DNA from 3 places in the Streptomyces sp. NPDC025273 genome. Region 3 is predicted to be linked to each of the others. Evidence: riboswitches for the same ligand, from Rfam matches in the RefSeq annotation. Region 3 holds a riboswitch; each other region holds the start of a gene.

What was found. Region 3 has a riboswitch for S-adenosylmethionine ahead of thrC (threonine synthase). Riboswitches for the same ligand answer to the same signal wherever they lie in the genome.
Region 1: linked by a shared signal. The riboswitch ahead of AB0F38_RS03970 (aminotransferase class V-fold PLP-dependent enzyme) and the one ahead of thrC (threonine synthase) in region 3 are both predicted to bind S-adenosylmethionine.
Region 2: linked by a shared signal. The riboswitch ahead of AB0F38_RS20950 (hypothetical protein) and the one ahead of thrC (threonine synthase) in region 3 are both predicted to bind S-adenosylmethionine.

The regions. Positions count from the first base shown of each region.
Region 1 is NZ_JBEZYP010000001.1:902,260-908,218, forward strand. Features, by position in the region: gene AB0F38_RS03955 (Rieske 2Fe-2S domain-containing protein) at 1-858, shown strand, start outside; gene AB0F38_RS03960 (cytochrome bc complex cytochrome b subunit) at 855-2,480, shown strand; gene trpD (anthranilate phosphoribosyltransferase) at 2,604-3,668, shown strand; SAM riboswitch class IV at 3,806-3,923, shown strand; gene AB0F38_RS03970 (aminotransferase class V-fold PLP-dependent enzyme) at 4,099-5,475, shown strand; gene AB0F38_RS03975 (Lrp/AsnC ligand binding domain-containing protein) at 5,537-5,818, opposite strand; gene AB0F38_RS03980 (rhomboid family intramembrane serine protease) at 5,815-5,959, opposite strand, start outside.
Region 2 is NZ_JBEZYP010000012.1:163,457-169,415, reverse strand. Features, by position in the region: gene AB0F38_RS20970 (MerR family transcriptional regulator) at 1-502, shown strand, start outside; gene AB0F38_RS20965 (hypothetical protein) at 903-1,178, opposite strand; gene AB0F38_RS20960 (cytochrome P450) at 1,494-2,765, shown strand; gene AB0F38_RS20955 (cytochrome P450) at 2,762-3,985, shown strand; SAM riboswitch class IV at 4,061-4,172, shown strand; gene AB0F38_RS20950 (hypothetical protein) at 4,224-4,634, shown strand; gene AB0F38_RS20945 (hypothetical protein) at 4,687-5,481, shown strand; gene AB0F38_RS20940 (ATP-grasp domain-containing protein) at 5,741-5,959, shown strand, end outside.
Region 3 is NZ_JBEZYP010000005.1:308,226-314,184, forward strand. Features, by position in the region: gene groL (chaperonin GroEL) at 1-713, opposite strand, end outside; gene AB0F38_RS12175 (cold-shock protein) at 1,025-1,231, opposite strand; gene AB0F38_RS12180 (MoaD/ThiS family protein) at 1,681-1,956, opposite strand; gene thrC (threonine synthase) at 1,985-3,283, opposite strand; SAM riboswitch class I at 3,302-3,429, opposite strand; gene AB0F38_RS12190 (glucosyl-3-phosphoglycerate synthase) at 3,583-4,533, shown strand; gene AB0F38_RS12195 (trehalose-6-phosphate synthase) at 4,588-5,959, shown strand, end outside.

The DNA of each region.
Region 1 (5,959 bases), on a different contig from region 3:
TCGACGATCGGCTTCATCGCCTCCTACGTCATCTTCCCGGTCGACCAGATCGTCTTCATCTGGCCGCTCGGCCACGTGAGCGCGCTCAACTTCTCCCTGGGGATGACCCTGGGTCTGGCGCTCTTCCTCATCGGCGCGGGCGCCGTCCACTGGGCGCGCACCCTGATGTCCGACGTGGAGGTCGCCGACGACCGGCACCCCATCGAGGCGGAGCCCGAGGTCAAGGCCAAGGTCATGGCCGACTTCGCGGCCGGTGCCAAGGAGTCCGCGATCGGGCGGCGGAAGCTGATCCGCAACACCATGTTCGGCGCGCTGGCCCTGGTGCCGCTCTCCGGTGTGGTGCTGCTGCGCGACCTCGGTCCGCTGCCGGAGAAGAAACTCCGCAAGACCCTGTGGGCCAAGGGCAAGCAGCTCGTCAACATGAACACCATGGAGCCGCTGCGTCCCGAGGACATCGTCGTCGGTTCGCTGACCTTCGCCATGCCCGAGGGCCTGGAGGAGGACGCGCACGACTTCCAGACGCAGATCGCCAAGGCCGCCCTGATGATCATCCGCATCGAGCCGGACAACATCAAGGACAAGCGTGAGCGCGAGTGGGCCCACGAGGGAATCGTGGCCTTCTCCAAGATCTGTACCCACGTCGGCTGCCCGATCAGCCTGTACGAGCAGCAGACGCATCACGTGCTCTGCCCGTGCCACCAGTCCACCTTCGACCTCTCCGACGGCGCCCGCGTCATCTTCGGTCCGGCCGGTCACGCCCTCCCGCAGCTGCGGATCGGTGTGAACAGCGAGGGCAACCTCGAGGCGCTCGGTGACTTCGAAGAGCCCGTCGGTCCTGCCTTCTGGGAGCGCGGATGAGTACTGCGACGGAAACACAGCGCAAGGCGCCCGCCGGTGAGCGGGTGGCCGACTGGGCGGACGGCCGGCTGGGCATCTACGGCCTCGCCAAGGCCAACATGCGCAAGATCTTCCCGGACCACTGGTCCTTCATGCTCGGCGAGATCTGCCTCTACAGCTTCATCATCATCATCCTCACGGGTGTGTATCTGACGCTGTTCTTCAACCCGAGCATGAACGAGGTCGTCTACCACGGCTCGTACGAGCCGATGCAGGGCATCCGCATGTCCGCGGCGTACGCGTCGACGCTGGACATCAGCTTCGACGTCCGTGGTGGTCTGCTGGTCCGCCAGATCCACCACTGGGCCGCGATCATCTTCCTCTCCGGCATGTTCGTGCACATGTTCCGGGTGTTCTTCACCGGGGCGTACCGCAAGCCGCGTGAGATCAACTGGCTGTTCGGCTTCCTGCTGTTCGTGCTCGGCATGTTCACCGGGTTCACCGGCTACTCGCTCCCGGACGACCTGCTCTCCGGTACGGGTGTGCGCTTCACGCAGGGCGCGATCCTGGCCATGCCGCTCGTCGGTACGTACATCTCGATGTTCCTGTTCGGCGGGGAGTTCCCTGGGACCGAGATCATCTCGAGGTTCTACTCGATCCACATCCTGCTGCTGCCGGGCATCATGCTCGGTCTCGTGGTCGCCCACCTCATCCTGGTGTTCTTCCACAAGCACACGCAGTTCGCGGGTCCGGGCCGGACGAACAAGAACGTCGTCGGCATGCCGCTGCTGCCGGTCTACATGGCGAAGGCCGGAGGGTTCTTCTTCCTGGTCTTCGGATTCATCGCGATCCTCTCCGCGATCGCCACGATCAACCCGATCTGGGCGCTCGGCCCCTACCGGCCCGACCAGGTGTCCACGGGCGCCCAGCCGGACTGGTACATGGGCTTCGCGGAAGGCTTCGTCCGTGTGATGCCGGGCTGGGAGATCAACCTCTGGGGCTACACGCTGGCCCTGGGCGTGCTCATCCCGCTGGTTCTCTTCGGTGTCGTCCTCGCGGCGCTGGCGCTCTATCCGTTCATCGAGTCGTGGATCACCGGGGACAAGCGCGAGCACCACATCCTGGACCGTCCGCGCAACGCTCCGACCCGTACCGGCCTCGGTGTCGCCTGGGTGACGGTCTACTTCGTCATGCTGATCGGCGGCGGCAACGACATCTGGGCGACGCACTTCCACCTGTCGCTCAACGCGATCAGCTGGTTCGTCCGGATCGCCTTCTTCGTCGGCCCGGTCCTGGCGTTCATCGTCACCCGGCGGATCTGCCTCGGCCTCCAGCGCCGCGACAAGGAGAAGGTGCTGCACGGGCGCGAGTCCGGCACCATCAAGCGCCTGCCGCACGGTGAGTTCGTGGAGATCCACGAGCCGCTCAGCCCGGCGCAGCTGCACACGCTCACGGCGCACGAGCAGTACAAGCCGTTCGAGATCGGCCCCACGGTCGACAAGAACGGTGTCGAGCGCAAGCCGTCGGCGCTGCAGAGGCTGCGGGCCAGGCTCAGCAGGAGCTACTACGGCGAGAACAACCAGATCGCCAAGCCCACCGCCGAGGAGTACAAGGAGATCACCAGCGGCCACGGCCACCACTGATCACCTCAGCTGAACGCCACAGCAGGAGCCCCGTCCATTCGATGGACGGGGCTCTTCGCCGTCCCCGGGGCTGGATAGGGTGTGCAGCGACCCCTTACCGGCAGTGGACCCCAGGAGCGGACCATGAACGTGGTGACCCCGGACGGCGGCGACAGCGTGGCGGCCCGTTCCTGGCCCGGCGTGCTGACCCCGCTCCTGCGCGGCGAGAGCCTGACCGCCGAGGACACCGCGTGGGCCATGGACCGCATCATGAGCGGCGAGGCCACCGATGTGCAGATCGCCGGATTCGCGGTCGCGCTGCGGGCCAAGGGAGAGACCGTCGACGAGGTCACCGGCCTCGTGAACGCCATGTACGCGCACGCCCGGACCATCCACGTGCCCGGCCGCACGGTCGACATCGTGGGCACCGGCGGGGACCTGGCCAAGACGGTCAACATCTCCACCATGTCGGCGATCGTGATCGCGGGGACCGGCGCCAAGGTCGTCAAGCACGGCAACCGCGCCTCCTCCTCGGCGAGCGGTGCCTCCGACGTCCTGGAGAAGCTCGGCGTCAGTCTCGAACTCACGCCGCAGCGCGTGGTCGAGGTCGCGGAGGAGGCGGGCATCACCTTCTGCTTCGCCGTGAAGTTCCACCCCGCCCTGCGGTACGCGGCCAGGGCACGCAAGGAGCTCGGCACACAGACCACCTTCAACATCCTGGGCCCGCTCACCAACCCGGCCCGGGTACGGTCCCAGGCCGTCGGGGTCGCCGACCTGAGGATGGCGCCCATCGTCGCGGGCGTGCTCGCCGACCGCGGCAATTCGGCGCTCGTCTTCCGGGGCGACGACGGTCTCGACGAGCTGACCACCACGGCGGCCTCCCGGGTCTGGATCGTCCGGGACGGCACCGTGCGGGAGGAGCGGTTCGACCCGCGTGACGTCGGCCTGGAGCTGGTGCCGGTCGAGGCGCTGCGCGGCGCCGACGCCTCGTACAACGCGGATGTGGCCCGCCGGCTGCTGGACGGGGAGACCGGTCCGGTACGCGACGCGGTCCTGCTCAACTCGGCCGCCGCGCTGGTCGCCCTCGACCCGGGCGAGGGCACGCTGAACGAGCAGATCGCCGCCGGGATCGCGCGGGCCGCCGAGTCGATCGATTCGGGTGCGGCCAAGCGCGCGCTGGAGCGCTGGGTGGCCGCGAGCAACGCGTAGGTCCCTTCGTCCGGGCCGTGTTCCGATCCGGCCGACGGGTCCGGAGCGGCCCGGGGTGTACGAGGTGCAGCAGGGCGCGGTCCGGATCGCGGACCGCGCCCTTGCGCGTACGGACGGGTATGGCAAGATGCTGCGCAGGTCATGAGTGACAGCGACTACGGCCCCGGCCCGCTGTCCGGCAACCCTCCGTCCGTGGCGGGGTGCCCCGGGTGAAGACCGGGCCGCAGGCAGTGAGGTCTGCGGCAAGCGCGGGCCCCTCGGCATCTGTGTATGCCAACCCCCGGGGTCCTGGTCCCTAGGGAGCCTCTTGTGAGCAAGCGAATGCGCTAGGGCTCCACGCCCTTCTCCGCACCTGTGTCTTTTCCTTCTTCCCCGTGCTGCCGCGTATCGCCGGCGCGAGGATTTCGCCTGCCTGTTACGGGAGTTCGCCATGTCCGTCTCCACCGCTGCCCTCGACCAGTCCTTTTGTGCGCCGTTGCCGGTCCTGGGTGCCGATGTCACTGTTCCGCTGGTGACGGGTGGTGACGTCACCTATGCCGCCCTCGACTACGCGGCGAGTTCCCCGGCTCTGCGGCGGGTGTGGGACGACGTGGCCGCCTACGCCCCGTACTACGGCAGCGTGCACCGCGGCGCCGGGTACCTCTCGCAGCTCTCCACCGACCTCTTCGAGAGCAGCCGCACGACGGTCGCGGACTTCCTCGGCTGCCGCCCCGAGGACCAGGTGGTCTTCACCCGTTCGACGACGGACTCCCTCAACCTGCTCGCCGCCACACTGCCCGCCGACTGCCAGGTCTTCGTCTTCGAGACCGAGCACCACGCCTCGCTGCTGCCCTGGCGCGATGCCCGGGTGACGTACCTCGACGCCCCGCGTACCCCGGCCGAGGCCGTCGCGACGCTGGAGCGGGCGCTGGCCGGGCGGGAGCCCCACGGGCCGGCGCTCGTCTGCGTGACCGGCGCGTCCAACGTCACCGGTGAGCTGTGGCCGGTCGGGAAACTGGCCGCCGCCGCCCATGCCCACGGTGCGCGGATCGTGCTGGACGCGGCGCAGCTGGCGCCCCACCACCCGGTGGACATCGCGGAGCTGGACGTCGACTGGGTCGCCTTCTCCGGGCACAAGCTGTACGCGCCGTTCGGCTCGGGCGTCCTCGCGGGCCGCGCCGACTGGCTGCGGGACGCGGAGCCGTACCTCGCCGGCGGCGGCGCCTCGCGCAAGGTCGCCCGGCGCACCGACGGCGGCGTGGACGTGGAGTGGCACACCACGGCGGCCCGGCACGAGGCGGGATCGCCCAACGTCATCGGCGTCCACTCCATCGCCGCCGCCTGCAGGGCCCTGACCGAGGCCGGGTTCGACCGGCTGGTCGCCCGCGAGCAGCGGCTCGTCTCCCGGGTCCGCGAGGGACTGGCGGAGGTTCCCGAGGTCAAGGTGCTCTCGCTGTTCGGCGACGACGCCCCGCGGGTCGGCGTCATCTCGTTCGTCGTCGAGGGCTGGAGCAGCTCGCACTTCGCCGCGGCACTCTCCGCGGAGTACGGCATCGGGGTGCGCGACGGACTGTTCTGCGCCCACCCGCTCGTCCGGACGCTGCTGGGCAGCGAGCCGCAGGACCCGGGCGAGTGCGGTGCGCCCGAGGCCGAGCCGGGGGAGGGGTCGCTCAACGCCATCCGGGTGAGCTTCGGAGCCGGTACGCCGGACGAGCACATCGAGCGGTTCCTGGGCGCGGTCCGGGAGCTGGTGGGCGCGGGCGCGCGGTGGACCTACCGCACGGAGGACGGACGCTGCGTCCCGGACCGGGGCGCGGCACAGGTCTGACGGGACCGCGTACGGCTTCGGCCGGGGACGAGGGGTGCCGCGTCCCCGGCCCGAAGCATTGCTAGGCGTCGAGACCGATGGCGAAGGCCGCCTCGAGGTCGTGCTGCGAGTACGTACGGAAGGCGACGTGGGTGTCGGTGCCCTCGACGCCCGGGATCTTGCTGATGCGGCCGGGGATGACGTCGGCCAGATCGTCGTGCCTGGCCACCCGGACCATGGCGATCAGGTCGTACGTGCCGGTGACCGAGAAGACTTCGCTGACGCTGTCCAGCGCGGCAATGGCCTCGGCGATCTCGGGAATCCGGTCCACGCTGGTTTTGATGAGCACGATCGCGGTGATCACGGCTTGCTTTCTCCCTCGGTGGCCCTGGCTGGAGCCTTCACCCTAACCCCACCCCGGAAGCGCCCCCAGGAGTAGAGGAACCCCGCGGCGAAGCCCGCCACATGGGCGAGATACGCCACGCCCGGACCGCTGCCCGCGCTC
Region 2 (5,959 bases), on a different contig from region 3:
GCGGGCCGTGGGCAGCCCGCTCGGGCTACTCTCCGAACTGGTGACGGACCGGCTCGGCCACCTACCCCCGGGCGTACTGCGCCCCTCCGACCTGGACACCCTGCTGGTCACGGAACGGGTCTTCGGCCCGCTGGGCGCCGCAGTCCAGGCAAGCGTGTTCATCGTGCTGGCCACCCACACCGACCTCAGGGCCGAGGACGACCGTCTCGACGCCGCCCTCGACGACGGCGTTGATCCCCATGACCCCCGCGTCGAAGAACTCGCCGCACAGCGATATGCCCACCACAAAGCCCTGGAGAAGGCCATCGAGGCGGCCGGACTGGACACGGACGAGGAGAAGCTCTTCGAGACCTACGACGCCGACCCGAAGGGCGAGGAGCCCGCACGGATGAGCGCCTGCGAAGCGGTCACCAAGATGCCCTACGACTTCTCCCCCGCCCGGATCCGCTGCATGGAACTCGCGGCAGAACTCCTCGGCCAGGACCACTCCGCAGACAGCTGATCTCCTACCCCACACCAACATGGCCCGGCAGCCGGTCGCGTTCACACACATGACCGGCCGCATCGGGCACCCGCCCCGAGCCGAAACGGAGAGTTACATTCCCACTGGCCCTACGTGGGGAATCCGACTGGCCGCCGACACCCAGACATGAAGATCACGATCTACAGCTGGAGTACCAAGGGCTGTCCCGCGACTCCTGGCGGGCCCACGACGACAGTTACGGCACCTCGCCACGTTGTCGGAACGCCCGAATACGTCCTGTATGCGGGCGTCCCTCCGCCTTGCGATGCACCGCATCTGACGCCGCGCGCTGATTGACCAGAAATTGCGGGACAGCCCTTGACCCGACATGCGGCCCACGCGGCGCTGCGAAGGTCCCCCGGACGGTCCTGCCTGCCGTCTACGGTCCGATGCTGAGCCGGGTGAGCTTCTTCGCCGTGCTGCAGTGCTCGGTCCGCCCGTGCCTCCACAACTGCACCGCGGTCAGCGTGAGGAGCGCAGCGAACACCACGAGGAAGACGCCCGCGATCACGGTCTGTCGGCCGCCTGCAGCGGAGTCTTCGTAGGACAGCAGGCCGAGGACGGACAGCAGCATCCCCGCCACGTACACCGAGCGGACGCGCCGCAGCTGCCGCACCGCACGAGGAGCAAGAGCAACACGTTTCACGAGAGCCATGCCTACCTCCGTACCCCCTCCGTGCGCGATGAGACGTCGACTCACCGGACAACCGCATCGCGGGGAACGCTTCCGGTCCAGGAGGACGGCCGCTGCTCCCTCGTGGCCGACGGGCCCGGAAGCACGGCCATGGCTCGAATCCGATCCTGCTGTGCCGGGCACGGGGTTCCCGTGAGCCACGCCACACGCATGTGATCGTGAACAGTCGGAATATGGGCGCGACAGTCACCCAATGTTTCACCCAACCTCCTTATAGTGGTCGCGCGTTGATCGTATGGCCGCAACGCGCGAAGCCGTCTCCCAGGAGTCCGTACGATGACGAGCCCTTCCTTATCCGCCGTGCCCGCGTCCGGCGGCGGCTGCCCCGCGCACGCCGCCACTGCGCCCGTGCCGCTCAGCGGACCGGAGTTCCACACCCACCCGCAGGCGCTGTACCGGACGATGCGCCACGCGTACGGGTCCGTGGTCCCCGCCGAGCTCCCCGGCGGCTTTCCGGCCTGGCTGGTCGTCGGCTACCGCGAGCTGCACCAGGTCACCAGCGACGGTGAGCTGTTCCCGCGGGACGTCGGGCTGTGGAACCAGTGGGAGCACATCCCCGAGGACTGGCCGCTGCTCCCCATGGTGGGGCAGCCCATGCCGTCCATCTACTTCACCGCCGGCGCCGAGCACCGGCGGCACTCCGAGATGGTGGTGCCCGCGCTGGAGGGCGTGGACCCGTTCGAGATCCGGGACCACTGCGAGCAGCTCGCCGACCGGCTCGTCGACGGCATGTGCAGCCGGGGCACGGCCGATCTCGTCGCCGACTTCGCCGAGCCGCTGCCCGTGCTCGTCCTCGCCCGGCTCGTCGGCTTCCCCGACGCGGAGGGGGCGGACATCGCCCGGGTCCTGAAGGACCTGGCCGACGGGGGCCCCGGGGCGCAGGAGGCGCACGGGCGGTTCGGCGAGCACATGCGGCGGCTGGTGGCGGCCAAGCGGGCCGAGCCCGGGGACGATGTCACCTCGCGGATGCTCGCCGACCCCGAGCCCTTCACGGACGAGGAGTACGCGCTCGACCTGATGGCGATCACGGCGGCCGGCCACCTCACCACCGCCGACTGGATCAGCAACTCCCTGCGCCTGATGCTCACCGAGGACCAGTTCGCCGACTCGCTCGCCGGCGGCCGGCGCAGCGTCGGCGACGCGATGAACGAGGTCCTCTGGGAGGAGAGCCCCACCCAGATCCTCGCCGGCCGCTGGGCGGCCCGCGACACGCAGCTCGGCGGGCGGATGATCAAGGCGGGGGACATGCTCCTGCTGGGCCTGGGCGCCGCCAACACCGACCCCCTGATACGCCAGGACCTGGGGCACGGCAGCAACGGGGCGCACCTGGCGTTCAGCCACGGCGAGTACCGCTGCCCCTTCCCCGCACAGGAGATCGCCGAGACCATCGCCCGTACCGCGATCGAGGTCATCCTCGACCGGCTGCCCGACCTCCAGCTCGCCGTCCCGCCCCAGGACCTCGTGCGGCGGCCCTCCGCCTTCCTGCGCGGGATGAACGCGCTCCCCGTCCGGTTCGCACCCGTACGTACGACAGGAGACCCGCTGTGAAGTGCCCGCACGCGACCGTGGTCGTCGACCCCCTGGTCCGGGATCTCGACGGTGAGACCGAACAGCTGAGCAACGGCGCCCCGCTCGCCCGCATCGAGCTCCTCGGGGTGCCCGCCTGGACCGTCACCCGGCACGCGGAGGCACGTCAACTCCTGGTCGACACCCGGCTGGTGAAGGACCTGGACGCCTGGGGGCTCTGGCAGAGCGGCGAGGTCACGCACGCCTGGCCGCTGATCGGCATGATCGACGCCGGGCGCTCCATGTTCACCGTGGACGGTGAGGAGCACCGCAGGCTGCGGACGAAGACCTCCCAGGCGCTCACCCCGCGCCGGCTGGAGGCGATCCGCCCGGCCATCGAGCAGTTCACCGAGGAACTGCTGGACGCACTCGCCGAGCAGGGCAAGGACGGCGTCGTCGACCTCAAGACGGTGTTCGCCCAGCCGCTGCCGATGCGGGTGGTCGGTCTGCTGATGGGCGTGGACGAGGCGCTGCACCCGATGCTGATGGAGCGGTACAAGGCGTTCTTCTCCATGCTCACCCCGCAGGAGGAGCGCATGGCGATCATCGCGGAGCTGGACGTCTTCTACGCGGAGCTCGTACGGGACAGGAAGGCGCGCCCCGCGGACGATCTCACCAGTGCGCTGATCCTCGCGGAGGAGGGCGGCGAACCGCTCACCGAGGAGGAGGTCGTAGGCAACCTCAAGGCCATGGTCGCGGCCGGGCACGAGACCACGATCGGGCTCGTCCTCAACGCCGTACGGGCGCTGCTCGCCCACCCCGGCCAGCTGAGGAAGGTGCTGGACGGGGAGATCCCGTGGGAGACGGTGATCGAGGAGACCCTGCGCTGGGACACCCCCAGCACCCATCTGCTGATGCGGTTCGCCACGGAGGACATCCAGGTCGGGGACCAGGTGATCGCCAAGGGGGAGGGGCTGGTCATCTCGTACCGGGCCATCGGACGCGACGCCGCGCAGCACGGGGCGGACGCCGACGTCTTCGACATCACCCGCCCCGCGCCGATCCGGCACATGACGTTCGGTCACGGCCCGCACATCTGCCCCGGTGCCGCCCTGTCCCGGGTGGAGGCGGGCATCGCGCTGCCCGCCCTGTTCGGCCGCTTCCCGGACCTGAAGCTCGCGATACCCGACGACGAGATCCGCAAGCTGCCGGTGATGACGCAGAACGACATGGAGGCGTTCCCCGTTCTCCTGCACGGGTGAGGCGTCATGTGCGGTGCGTCAGAGGGGTGTTGCGCACGCGCTGACGCATCCTGCGCTGCTGTTACGCTTCCGGTGGGTCATGAGTTCCAGTGGAAAGCCCCGGCTCGCTGGACGGCACCCCGCTTCCGCTGCGGGTGCTCCGGGTGACGACCCGCCCCGCGCGGCACCGTGCGGGGAACAGCGGACCACCGGGGACGGGCCCCCGGGGTCCATGACCCCGGAAGGCGGGCGACGGCCCATGCTCCCCCACCTCGTTCACCAGGACGGCTGCACGCGGTACGCCCCCGGCCACCACGTGCACTGGATCCACGCCAAGAAGTGCGTGCAGGAGCCCGGCCAGGCCGTCGAGCTGCTGCTGACCTCCAGCGACGTGCGTGACGACGGCTGGTTCGCCCTGCGCGCCGCCTTCGACCACGCGGGCGGTCTGCCCGAGGTCTGGACGCACGCCCCCGCCGGTCTGCGGGAGTTGCTCGCGGGCCACCGGGGCCGGGTCTACTGGCTGCCGCGCTGGCACGCGCTGCGGTTCGTGGGCCTCGACGGTGAGGCGACCGGCCTGGTGAACGTCGGCACCGAGGGCGGTGCACTGTGCGGGACGGCGGGACCCGGCCCACAGCGCACGAGCCGCGGACACTTCACCTACGGGCCGTAGCTGGAGGGACCGCGTGATCACGGCCCGAACACGCTCGAGGAAACGGAACCTGATGGCACATCACATGCGACGGCGATGGCTTCCGGCCGCCGCTCTCCTGCCGGTCCTCGGTCTGGCCCCGGCCTGCTCCGACGCCCAGAGGCCGGCCGGGGCAGGCAGCGACGCCGGGCGGGTCCCGGCGGCGTCGGAGGCGAAGGACCGCTCCACGCCGCTCACCGCCGACACGCTCAAGGCCGCGCTGCTCACCGAAGGCGAGGCCGCAGCCGCAGGCTTCACCCTCACCGGTGGCGATGCGCGCACCGGCGCCGCCACGGGCGACGTCGGCGAGGAGACGGCCGAGCCGGACGGCTGTGTGGCTCTGCGGAAGGTGCGCAGCCAAAACGTGCCCGGCCGCGGGGAATCAGCTGCCGCATGGTCGACGATGTACGTGGGCGACAGTGCCATGGCCCCCCGGGACACCGTTCTCACCAGCTACCCGCCGCAGACGGCCCGCTCCCGTCTCGCCGCACTGCGCCGCGCCGTGGACACATGCGACAGCTTCTCGGTACGGAATGCCCATGGTGCCGCCTCCCTCACGACCGAGACGCTTCCGGTACCGGATCTCGGCGAGGAGGCCGTGCGGTACCGCGTGCTGGGCCGTACGGAAACGACGTCCGGACACAAGGGGTACAACTACTCCCTGGTGACCGTCGTACGTGTGGGTGGGGTCATCGCGACCGTGGAGACCTCCGAGGTCCTCGGGCCGCTCCCTCCCGCCCAACTGGCGAAGTTCGCGCCGGAGCCGGGGCCGGACGAACCGATGATCGCGGCTCTCGTCGGGAAGGTGGCCAAGTCCGCCGGCGTGTGATCGGCGCTGCCGGTGCCCGTCCCCGTCGGCGGTGTTTCGGGCCGGTGGCCGTCCTCTGCGGAAACTGACCACCCGTCGTGTGGGGCAACATCGCCGTACCACGGTGTGCTGTCGTGGCGCGAGGCGAGTTGACGGAGCCGACGCGGGAGCGGACCGCTCCGGGTGTTGCCGCGTGTCGGCGGCCGTGGGCGGCGGTGGCGGGACCGCGGGCCCGGCAGCCTGACCCCCGGAAGGTCCCGGGCGCCTAAGCTGCTGTCGCATGGTCCCTCTCCTGGCGCTCGCCCCGCACCGTTCCGCCACGGCCGGCCTCCTGGCCGGGGCGGCCCGCGACCGCGGCATGGAGGTCGTGATCCTGCCCCGCGCCGGGGTGCCGGACCGGCTGCGGGGGAGGAGCGGCGCGCACTACTACGGCGGCCCGCACTTCGCCTCGGGCGTGGCAGGCCCCTTGGGAGTGACACTGCTGGAGCCGGACGAGGGC
Region 3 (5,959 bases):
ACCTTCTCCAGCAGCGGAAGGAGGTCCTTCACGTTGCTGATCTTGGAGTTGACGATCAGGATGTACGGGTCGTCGAACGACGCCTCCATACGCTCCATGTCGGTGGCGAAGTACGCCGAGATGTAGCCCTTGTCGAAGCGCATACCCTCGGTGAGCTCGAGCTCCAGACCGAAGGTCTGGGACTCCTCGACGGTGATGACGCCTTCCTTGCCGACCTTGTCCATCGCCTCGGCGATCTTGGCGCCGATCTCGGTGTCGGCGGCGGAGATGGAGGCCGTCGAAGCGATCTGCTCCTTGGTCTCCACGTCCTTCGCCTGCTCCAGCAGAGCGGCGGAGACGGCCTCGACGGCCTTCTCGATGCCACGCTTGAGAGCCATCGGGTTGGCACCCGCGGCGACGTTGCGCAGGCCCTCACGGACGAGCGCCTGGGCGAGAACGGTGGCGGTGGTCGTACCGTCGCCGGCGACGTCGTCCGTCTTCTTGGCGACCTCCTTGACCAGCTCCGCACCGATCTTCTCGTACGGGTCCTCGAGCTCGATCTCCTTGGCGATGGAAACACCATCGTTGGTGATCGTGGGCGCGCCCCACTTCTTCTCGAGGACGACGTTTCGGCCCTTGGGGCCGAGGGTGACCTTGACGGCGTCGGCGAGCTGGTTCATCCCGCGCTCGAGACCGCGCCGTGCCTCCTCGTCGAACGCGATGATCTTGGCCATGTGAAGTGGTCCTCCCGGACAGGGGTGGATTTCTCCGGACCGAGAGGCGCCCGCGACGGACGGCCAGCGTGCTCTGTGGTTCCTTGCCCCACAGAGCCTGCGGGCCTCACCGGCCCGGTCCAAGTTCTGTCACTCTCACCTGGAGAGTGCTAACGCCAATGATTAGCACTCGACCCCTGCGAGTGCAAGCGTCACCCCCGTCCGTGGACAGCGGCGAGGGGGCACACGGACGCACGCAGGGCCCGTACCCCCCTCTTCGGAGGTACGGACCCTGCGTGCGTGAGTAGTGTCGTTGGCCGACCGCGCCGAGCTCAGCCGACGGCGAGCTTGACCATGTCCGCCTGCGGCCCCTTCTGGCCCTGCGAGATCTCGAATTCAACTCGCTGACCCTCTTCGAGGGTGCGGTACCCGTCCATCTGGATCGCGCTGTAGTGGACGAAAACATCCGCACCACCGTCGACCGCGATGAAGCCGTACCCCTTCTCCGCGTTGAACCACTTGACGGTGCCCTGAGCCATGCCTAACTCCCCTATTACTGGCCCTTGCGCAGGTCCGCACTTCGCGGGCCCGGGTCAGAACTCACCCTCCGACAGGAGAGGGTGGCGTGCGCCGGAACGCGTCGACCGCGGCTGAATGTATCTGCCCAACTGCCCTCTGCAACAGGTCAATCGGACGAGAATTCTGGGCACGCCTGAACACCCGGATGGGGAGGACCCGTGATGTTCCTGGGCAAGTCGGGCCGGGCAAAGGCCACTTATGCCGCAAAGAGTTCACGTACTTTGGCTGCTTCTTGTCGCGACCGGGCGCATTCTCATATGCGGGCGGCACGGGCAGCTGAGGGGGCTTCCCCAACTGTACCGTGCTCAACCCTGCAGAATTGCCCCCTCCGCTTCTCTCGCGGAGGGGGCAATGATGTTCACCACGCGGTCGGGCGGAACCCTCGGGCCCCGCGCGCCGCGTCCGGGGGTCAGCCTCCGGCGACGGCGGGAATGATCGAGATGCCGGCGCCGTCCGGGGTGGCCGCCTCCAGGCCGCCCTCGAACCGCACGTCGTCGTCGTTGACGTACACGTTCACGAAGCGGCGCAGCTTGCCCTGGTCGTCCAGGACGCGGGCCGCGATGCCCGGGTGGTTCTTCTCCAGGGACGCGATGACCTCGGAGAGGACCGCTCCCTCCGCCGGGACCTCGGCCTGACCGCCCGTGTAGGTGCGGAGGATGGTGGGGATGCGGACCTTGACGCTCATGTGGATGCCTTCCTTCGGTCTCGGGTGGTCAGTTGGCGGCGGCGAGGCCCGCGGCGCGGAACGCCTCCAGGCTGGGCCGGATCGTGGCCGCCAGGCCGGTCGTCGGGGCGACGGCGTCCAGCGTCTTCAGCCCGTCACCGGTGTTCAGGACGACGGTGGTCAGGGTCGGGTCGAGCAGGCCGGCCTCGATCAGCTTCTTCGTCACACCGACCGTCACACCGCCCGCGGTCTCCGCGAAGATGCCCTCGGTGCGGGCCAGCAGCTTGATCGCGTCGACGACCTGCTCGTCGTCGACGTCCTCCACGGCGCCGCCGGTGCGCCGGGCGATGTCCAGGACGTAGGGGCCGTCGGCCGGGTTCCCGATGGCCAGGGACTTGGCGATCGTGTTCGGCTTCTGCGGCCGCACGACGTCGTGGCCGGCCTTGAACGCGGTGGAGACCGGGGAGCAGCCCTCGGCCTGGGCACCGAAGATCTTGTACGGCCTGTCCTCGACCAGGCCGAGCCTGATCAGCTCCTGGAGACCCTTGTCGATCTTCGTGAGCTGTGATCCGGACGCGATCGGGATGACGAGCTGGTCGGGCAGCCGCCAGCCGAGCTGCTCGCAGATCTCGTACGCCAGGGTCTTGGAGCCCTCGCCGTAGTACGGCCGCAGGTTGACGTTGACGAAGCCCCAGCCCTCACCGAGCGGGTCCCCGATGAGCTCCGAGCAGAAGCGGTTGACGTCGTCGTAATTGCCCTCGATGCCGACCAGTTCACCGCCGTACACCGCGGCCATGACGACCTTGCCCTGCTCCAGGTCGTGCGGGATGAACACGCAGGAGCGGAAGCCGGCGCGAGCCGCGGCGGCACCCACGGCACCGGCGAGGTTGCCGGTGGAGGAGCAGGACAGAGTGGTGAATCCGAAGGCACGGGCGGCCTCGACGGCGATCGCGACGACGCGGTCCTTGAAGGAGTGCGTCGGGTTGCCGGAGTCGTCCTTGACGTACAGGCCACCGGTGACGCCCAGCTCACGGGCGAGGTTGTCGGCCTTGACCAGCTTCGTGAAGCCGGGGTTGATGTTGGGCTTGTCCGCGACGTCGGAGGGAACCGGCAGCAGCGGCGCGTAGCGCCAGATGTTGTCCGGGCCTTCGGCGATGCGCTTCTTCAGCTCTTCGGGGGAGCCGCTCGGCAGGTCGTACGCCACTTCGAGCGGCCCGAAACAGGACGCACAGGCGAAGATGGGACCGAGCTCGAAACGCTCGCCGCATTCGCGGCAGGAAAGCGCTACGGCGGGACCGAGGTCCACGGCGGAAGAATTGTTGTTCGTTGCAACTGTCTGCACGGCCATGATGGCGGAGGCCCTTTCTCCTCATCTTCCTCGCGACGTATTTCGCCACAAGACGGAATTGGCACCTTCCCCACCGTGACCTCGCGGTCGGCAGGAGGGTTGCCGGGACTTCAACGGGCCGTTCCCTCAGTCCCTCTGGATGAGCGCTATGGCACCGGACCATCGATCCGGGCATTTATTCGCGGACCGACCCCGACATGCGAGGGCCATCCGCGTTGTTCAAGACTGTAACCGAAGCCCCGGGCGAGGGAGAGAGTCGTCCGAACCGCGAGATGGATCACAGACAGGGAGTACCGACCGTGCTGGAAGAGGTGGAACGCTGGCTGACCAGGCGTTCCTGGTCGGTCGCCGACCGCCCGGTCGAACGGCTCACGGCCGCGCGGGCGAGGGATCCGCACCGTGCCGGTGTGAGTGTCGTGCTGCCCGCGCTGAACGAGGAGGCGACGGTCGGCGCGATCGTCGCGGAGATCCGGCGCGAGCTCATGGAGAAGGTCCGGCTCGTCGACGAGCTGGTCGTGATCGACTCCGGTTCCACCGACGCCACCGCCGAGGTCGCCCGGCGGGCGGGCGCCCGCGTCGTGCACCGGGACGCGATACTCCCGTCCCTGCCCGCCGTCCCGGGCAAGGGCGAAGTGCTGTGGCGGTCACTGCTGGTGACCAGCGGGGAGATCGTCTGCTTCATCGACGCGGACCTGAGGGACTTCTCGGCGGACTTCGTCTCCGGGATCGTCGGCCCCCTGCTGACCGACCCCGAGGTGGAGTTCGTCAAGGCCATGTACGACCGGCCGTTGGGAGACACCGCAGGCCAGGGAGGCCGGGTCACCGAGCTCGTGGCGCGCCCGCTGCTCAATCTGCACTGGCCGCAACTGGCCGGATTCGTCCAGCCGCTCGGCGGCGAGTACGCGGCACGCCGCTCCCTGCTGGAACGGCTCCCCTTCCCCGTCGGTTACGGGGTCGAGCTGGGCCTGCTCGTGGACGCACTGCACACGGTGGGCCTGGACGCGCTGGCGCAGGTCGACGTCGGCGTACGCAAACACCGGCACCAGGACGGCCAGGCGCTCGGCAGGATGGCCGCGGCGATCTACCGCACCGCGCAGCTGCGGCTCTCCCGTGGGCATCTGGTGCGGCCCTCGATCACCCAGTTCGAGCGGGGCGCGGACGGCTTCGTACCGCGCACCCACGCGGTGGACACGCAGGAGCGGCCGCCGATGCGGGAGATCGCGGAGTACGCGTCCCGCCACGCGGCGTAGCGGTCGGGGCGGCCGCACGTTTGGCGGCTCCCCGAACGGGCTAGATTCGGGTACATGGTCTCCGAGCACGCTGCCCAGGTCCTCGTCGCGTCCAACCGCGGCCCGGTGTCGTACGCGCTGCGTGCGGACGGCACGCTCGACTCGAAGCGCGGCGGGGGCGGTCTCGTCTCCGGCCTCAGCGCCGTCGAGGACAAGATGTGGGTGTGCGCCGCCCTGGGCGACGGCGACCGCGAGGCGACCCGGCGGGGCGTCTGCGAGCCCGGTGTCCGGATGCTCGACATCGACGCCGGAGTCCATGCCGACGCGTACAACGGCATCGCGAACTCCGTGCTGTGGTTCGTCCACCACATGATCTACGACACGCCGGTGGAGCCCGTCTTCGACGCGGAGTTCCGCCGGCAGTGGGCCTCCTTCGAGGCGTACAACCGGGCCTTCGCCGAGGCGCTCGCCGAGGAGGCGGGCGTCGGCGCGGAGGTCCTGGTGCAGGACTACCACCTCTCGCTGGTGCCCGGCATGCTCCGCGAGCTCCGCCCCGACCTGCGGATCGGTCACTTCTCCCACACCCCGTGGGCACCCGTGGACTACTTCCGGCTGCTGCCCGACGACATCGGCGAGCAGCTGCTGCGCGGCATCCTGGGCGCCGACCGGGCCGCGTTCCTGACCCGCCGCTGGGCGGACGCGTTCATCAGCTGCTGTACGGAGATCCTCGGCGGCACCGGCCGCACCCGGATCGGGGTGCACGGGCTGGGCGCCGACGCGGACTTCCTGCGCCGCCGCTCCCACGAGGCGGACGTGGACGAGCGGATGGCGACGCTGCGGCGGCAGGTGGGCGCCGGGCGGAAGACGATCGTTCGGGTGGACCGCACGGAGCTCTCCAAGAACATCGTGCGCGGCCTGCACGCCTACCGGGCCCTGCTGGAGGAGCGCCCCGAGTGGCGCGAGCGGGTGGTGCACGTGGCGTTCGCCTACCCCTCCCGGCAGGACCTCTCGGTGTACCGCGACTACACGGCGGAGGTCCAGCGGGTCGCCGACGGGATCAACGAGCAGTACGGCACCCCGGACTGGACCCCGGTCCTGCTCCAGGTCGACGACGACTTCGCGCGCTCGCTGGCGGCGTACCGGCTGGCGGACGTGGCCCTGGTCAACCCCATCCGCGACGGCATGAACCTGGTCGCCAAGGAGGTCCCGGTCGTCTCCGACGACGGCTGCGCGCTGGTCCTCTCCCGGGAGGCGGGGGCGTACGAGGAGCTGGGCGAGGACGCGATCGTGGTCAATCCGTACGACGTGTCCGCCACGGCGGCGGCCCTGCACGAGGGGCTGACGATGGACGGCGACGAGCGGGTCGCCCGCACGAAGCGCCTCGCCGCTGCGGCGACTTCGCTGCCGCCGCAGCAGTGGTTCCTGGACCAGCTGGACGCGCTGCGGG